2 regions of the Paenibacillus sp. S25 genome follow, and region 2 is predicted to be linked to the other one. Evidence: predicted binding sites of a transcription regulator. Region 2 holds the regulator's gene; the other holds the start of a gene.
The links. Region 2 encodes NrdR, which represses ribonucleotide reductase genes. Its sites were predicted from a motif close to AACACNATATATNGTGTT; they were not measured.

Region 1 (3,174 bases), 200 kb from region 2:
GAATCATGGCAATTTTCGTCAGCATGTCACGTGCGCTCATCGCTATTTTTTTCTTCACCCGATCGTCAGCGAGCAGCGTGTCGTACATTTCATCCAAATCCATGTCGTCCAGATGCGTTCCATAGACTTTGAACACACTGTAAGGAGCAAATACATGCAGCGGTTCATTATCTTGAGCCAGCTTGTAAAAGCGGTTTGGTACCAGTAATCCAATAGAAAGGGTCTTGAGACGAACTCTTTCGTCAGCATTGATTTTTTTGCTATCCAGGAACTCAAGCACGTCCCATCCGAAAATGTTGTAATAGGCTGCGCCAGAACCTTTACGTTGTCCCATTTGATCTGCGTAGGAGAAGCCGTCTTCCATCAGCTTCAGCACAGGCATTATGCCTTTTGCTGCGCCTTCTACACCCTTAATTGCTTCACCGCGTGCCCGCAGCTTCGACAGGTTAACGGCAACACCGCCGCCAATTTTGGACAACTGCATGCAAGTGTTCAGCACATAGTTGATTGAGTTCAGGGAGTCGTCCATTTCGAGCAGGAAGCAGGATACCAATTCCCCACGGCGGCTTTTGCCTGCATTCAGGAAGGTTGGTGTCGCTGGCTGGAGACGTTGCTCCATCATCGAGCGGGACAACAGGCGTGCCGTATCGGCGTTACCGCGTCCTAAATGCAGCGCGACAGCAGCAACCCGGTCAGGGTAATGTTCCAGATAGACTTTACGGTCGTTACTCTTCATTGCATAGTCAGTATAAAACTTCGATGCTGCCATATAGGAAGGAAATTTAAAATTATAGCTATGAGTGATATGGAAAATATCATTAATTTCGTCAGCCGTGTAGCTGTTATAGAAATTTTCGTAATAATCATTCTCAATCATATACAGCACTTGAGCGGCTGTGTCAGCAAACTTCAAACTCCGTTCCTGAACTTCCTTCATAAATTCTGCTACAGCCTCTTGGTCCTTTTCCAATTGGAAAAAGCCGTCTGTATCGCGTTTCATCAACATGTTGTTCAATTCAATATGCCGCAACTCGGCTCACCTCCTGTTTAAAACGCTCTACATCTCCGAACGTTCCAGATAATTCAAATTTACTAATTACGGGGACATTATAGTGGTCGGCAATCAAATCCGCACTTTTGGCAAATTTCTCACCCCAGTTACGGTTGCCGCTTGCAGCTACACCAACAAGGTTTTGTGCATTTTTTTTCAAAAAGGAAGATACCCTCTCAGGTATCTGCCCAAACCCGGTTGTATATGTAATAAGTACGTAAGGTTCTTCTATAGTCATTTGCTCCTCAATCTGAACCGCTGGAAGCTTGAGCTTGTTTATAAATCTTTTTACATTGCCGGTCTTGGAATCATATGCAATCAGCATGGTATGCAACCTCCTTAAACAATTAACGAAAAAAGAAAACGGCATTGCCCGAGATCCATCATAGCTGGAATCCCTTGCTGGCTGTGCCATTTAAAATTTTTGACTCTATATTTACATGTATTTTCATACCTGTATCTTCAAGATATCGGGCATAAATACGTTTTTTACACTATATTTAGAGTACATTCTCTATTTTATATCTATATATAGTTTTGTCAATCGGTCTAGAGGGGATCAGCGGACCCAGATCGGGTATAAGTCCAAGCGGGGTACGGAAAAGAGCGAAAGAACTTTTTTTTCGTAAGTATGTTAAAAAAGTATTGGAGTTTTTGAGGGTGAAGATGTACGATTTGTCAATGGGCAATAGAATGGAAAATTTACATTTTACTGTAGAAAGGATGAAGCAGATGGGAAATGATTTTATGGAATTTCAATCGTTTAATATGATCTTTTTTATCGTATTTGGACTCATTGCTATTGTAATGATTATGGGAATTGTCAAAACGATAGGAGCGGGCCTGTCCAATCAAGCAGCCGAACGGGTACAACGTTCATGTAAGGTTGTGGATAAACGGACGAGAGTGCGTGGGGGATCAGGCGATTTTTCAGCTTCGACATATTATTATATCACCTTTGAGTTTGACGGGGGTGAGCGTATGGAGCTGGAGGTGAAGGATACAGACTTTGGTATGATTGTGATCGGGGATCGTGGGGAGCTTCATTATAAAGGTACACGTTTTCTGGAGTTTGTGAGAGTAATGGAAGCGTAAAGGTGTTGGCAGGGAGTAGTATTGCCAAAACAAATACATAATTGGAGGGAAGATTACGATGCCGCATATCATTGGAAAACGAATAGTATTGAGAGAATACCGTCAAGAAGATATACCAGCTATCCGAAAATGGGTCAATGACCCGGAAATCACACGTGGTTTAAGCGACGTGTTTATTTATCCGCATTCACAGGTGAATAGCGAATCCTTTGTACAGATGATGATTGACGGCAACCCCGAGATCAAAGGTTTTGTCATTGCGCATAAAGACACACTGGACTATATCGGACAACTGGACTTATTTAAAATTAACTGGGTGAATCGGCACGCCACCCTTGGAATTGTGATCGGACGTGACGGTGACCTGGGCAAAGGCTACGGTCGGGAAGCAATTCGCCTAATACAGAAATTTGCATTTCATGCTCTGAACCTGAATCGGTTGGAGCTAGAGGTCTATGCGTTCAATGAACGTGCATACCGTTGCTATTTGGCATGCGGCTTCAAGGAGGAAGGGTGGCTGCGGGAAAAGCTATTCAGGCAAGGGCGATACTATGACATTATTCAGATGGGGATTTTGCGAAGTGAATATGAGGCTGCAGAGCAAACGACGGAATCCTAAGAGTGCAACCTCATAAGCTATTTTACTCTGTCAGCTTTCTTCAATTTTTTATGAGTGAAATCACGGGGACTACGCTTATCCTTTTTCTATTAGCTAAAGGACTTTCTTTGCAGAGTGCAAACTTCTTACTAGTTGTATTCTTTGTAAGTATTTTTTTGTTTGAGATACCCACAGGGGCTATTGCAGATAAGTATGGAAGAAAAATTTCTGTTATTTTGGGACTTTGTTGTTTTCTACTCTATAGTGTGTTGTTCGTTTGGACAGATCATATCGGGGTGCTTGTGTTTGCGCAAGTCTTTGGGGGTCTGGCTATATGTTTACAATCAGGTTCGTTGGAATCATGGGTTGTGGAAAATAGTGATAAGCCCATGGAAGTTCTTTTTACAACCTCTAACAGTATACAGTATAT
Region 2 (3,174 bases):
GAATTTTTTCTGAGTATACTTCATTATTTACCTCCTGCTCTTCTGCAATGACCTTATTGTAAAGATTCTGGAAGTTTAGATATATGCCAAGTTCTTTTATCAAATGTTTGTAACATTATACTTATAAGAAGACAACAAAAACCCACAGATCATCTCTGCGGGCACATTTTTTATTTTTTTAATATACGATTTTCTTAATGCGGTCTACAGACAGTCCGTATTGTTCTGAGAGTTCGTCAATGGGCACCCTCTTACATTTTAAGGGCAAAGCCTGCGTCTGCCAATAACTAATCCTTACAGGCGAAATATATTCGCTCCATACCAAGCTTCGCCTTGTTTATTCCGCAGGCTTTGCATGGAGCAGATTGAGTACGAAATCAATGATACGATACATCGTTCCCCCTCCTTTTAGACATCACATTGGTTTTCACTTAGCTCAGTTCAATAATTAGGAACTCAACTCATGTTATTGTAAAATACGAACTGCAATGAAACAACGATTAAAGTTACACTCGTGAACAATGGGTTTCTATTCCAATCGACGTCTATTTCCTGTAGGGTCCGGTTTATGTGCAGTCAGTTACGCGCTCATTCAACCCATAACTGTTCTCGGTTAGACTGGGAATAGATCTATAAACAACAAAAAAACGGCATCTCTGCCGTTTTTTCTAAAAGGATGGACTCTCAGGGACTCGAACCCTGGACCAATTGATTAAGAGTCAACTGCTCTACCAACTGAGCTAAGAGTCCATAATAAAAGTTTGGTGGAGCCTAGGGGGATCGAACCCCTGACCTCATCGCTGCCAGCGATGCGCTCTCCCAGCTGAGCTAAGGCCCCATTATAAGTAAGTTAATCAACGTTTCAAGCGACTTCTATATCATATAAAATTTTTATTCCTGTGTCAATACTTTTATAAAAAAAATATAATCATCTTCTCACCTTGACCCAAGAAAGATACAGTCAGCGATCAGTCGCTGGCTGTATCTTTAGATAACAGTGTTTTCAGTTCCTTCATAAACATATTGATGTCTTTAAACTGACGATAGACGGACGCAAAACGTACGTAGGCGACTTCATCCACTGGGTAAAGCTGTTCCATGACCAGCTCTCCGATCTGCTGGCTATCCACTTCTGTGGCTGCTGTGTTGCGGATAGCGTTCTCCACTTGGGATACGATCATATCCAATTGCTCGACGGATACTGGGCGCTTCTCGCAGGCTCGAATGAGACCGCGCAGCATTTTATCACGACTAAACTCTTCACGGCTGCCGTCTTTTTTGATGACCATGAGTGGGGTTTCCTCCACCATTTCAAAGGTGGTAAAACGCCTGGCACACTGCTCACATTCACGGCGGCGACGGATGGACTTGTTATCATTCGCAGGTCGCGAATCCAACACTTTCGTGCCATTGTAGGCACAATACGGACATTTCATAATCTCACCACTTTCTTTTTCCAATAAATTCCCGAAGATTTTTAGTAATAATTTTGTCAAAACGGATCATAATATGTTTACCACATCGCGAGGAGGTGAACAACAATGGCACAAGGAAACAATGGCAACTCCAACAACCTGGTAGTCAGCAGATCCTCCGGCGCTCTGGAGCAAATGAAATATGAAATCGCTCAAGAGCTGGGTATCAGCATTCCTCAAGATGGATACCAAGGTAACATGACTTCCTATGAGAACGGTTCGATCGGGGGCTACATCACAAAACGCCTCGTAACGATCGCCGAACAACAATTGGCAGGTCAATACCAATAATCGCGGTAATAATGCAGAAATAACAAGAAAAAGTGTATGGACGGGCTGCTAAAAACAGCCTGTCCTGCGCTTTTTTCATTTTAAAGCGAAAAGGCTCATCATGTCATTAACTTGTCATTTAAAAATCATTATAAATTTTCGTGTATTGCCTGTAGTAATAAATGACCCGCTGTACGTAATGTCGTGTCTCACCAAAAGGGATTTGCTTAATGGACTCTTCTTTTCCATCCCACACTCCCTTATCGAGCCACTCTTGAACTTTACCCGGCCCTGCATTGTAAGCAGCTACGATTGCTACAGGATTATCCTGAAACTTCACGGATAGGTTATGCAAATACCAGGTTCCCAGCTCAATATTGGTGCCAGGCTCGTGCTTGACACTGTCCAGCGGAACCTTTTGAATCTGGGCGCTGTCCATAATCCAATTTGCTGTATTCGGCATAATCTGCATCAGGCCTAGTGCACCCTTATGCGATTGCTTGCTGGTTTTAAAATTGGTTTCTACGCGGATAATAGACGCCACTAAAAATGGGTCCACTTCATACGTTTGTGAATACTGCCGAATCTCATCCTTATATTGAATCGGATAGAACCAAGACATCCAATTTGAATTAAGGAACAGAATCAGGACAAACCCGACAAACAAAGTGAGCAGGACTCTTTTCTTTCGCAAAATATTCATGCAAGTCCCTTCCGCTGCCAAAATTGATCAATTTGTCGTTTCGTCTCAGACTGTGTTCCGCTATTATCGATAACGATATCGGCCAAGTTTTTCTTTTGTTCAATATCCATTTGTGCGGACAGCCGAAGTCCAGCTTGCTCCTCCGTCAGACCGTCTCTGAGCATCAGACGCTGGAGCTGAATATCACGTGGTACGTACACAACCATAATTTCCTCGTACAAGCTCTCCAGCCCGGACTCGTACATTAACGGGATATCTGCCAAAACAAGCTTGTCCGGCTGTTCCCGTTCATATGCTTCCATACGCAGTCGCATTTCCTCACGAATAGCAGGATGTGTAATATCGTTAAGTGCCTGCCGCTGGGCAGGGTCTCCGAATACAATCTCACCCAGTTTTTTGCGATGCAGGGTTCCGTCACTGTTCACTATAGCTTGTCCAAAATGCTTTATGACCGCCGCCAGCACCGGATGCCCCGGAAGCATCACTTCCCGGGCAATGGCATCTGCGTCGATCAGCAGCGCACCTTTGGCGACCAAAAGAGCCGACACGGTGCTTTTTCCGGTAGCAATGCCTCCGGTTAATCCGATATTCATGCTCTTTCACCTCATAACAGCTTCAATATGCCCATCATAATCAGTAATAATGCCGGCAATACACCCAGCGCCTTCATAAATCGAAATGCTGATAGAAAGAAGCCTGCCTTCATCCCTGCAATCAAAAATGTTC

Region 1: nrdI (class Ib ribonucleoside-diphosphate reductase assembly flavoprotein NrdI) is a predicted target of NrdR. The motif match lies at 1,542-1,559, and genes of this name have one in related genera.

What each region holds. Positions count from the first base shown of each region.
Region 1 covers NZ_CP073683.1:2,034,982-2,038,155, forward strand. Annotated here, with positions in the region: gene nrdE (class 1b ribonucleoside-diphosphate reductase subunit alpha) at 1-1,030, opposite strand, end outside; gene nrdI (class Ib ribonucleoside-diphosphate reductase assembly flavoprotein NrdI) at 1,017-1,376, opposite strand; gene KAI37_RS08975 (DUF2500 domain-containing protein) at 1,784-2,146, shown strand; gene KAI37_RS08980 (GNAT family N-acetyltransferase) at 2,205-2,765, shown strand; gene KAI37_RS08985 (MFS transporter) at 2,768-3,174, shown strand, end outside.
Region 2 covers NZ_CP073683.1:1,832,484-1,835,657, reverse strand. Annotated here, with positions in the region: gene KAI37_RS08010 (hypothetical protein) at 1-24, opposite strand, end outside; tRNA gene KAI37_RS08005 (tRNA-Lys) at 678-750, opposite strand; tRNA gene KAI37_RS08000 (tRNA-Ala) at 763-838, opposite strand; gene nrdR (transcriptional regulator NrdR) at 969-1,436, opposite strand; gene KAI37_RS07990 (alpha/beta-type small acid-soluble spore protein) at 1,542-1,766, shown strand; gene KAI37_RS07985 (lytic transglycosylase domain-containing protein) at 1,885-2,448, opposite strand; gene coaE (dephospho-CoA kinase) at 2,445-3,041, opposite strand; gene KAI37_RS07975 (MntP/YtaF family protein) at 3,053-3,174, opposite strand, start outside.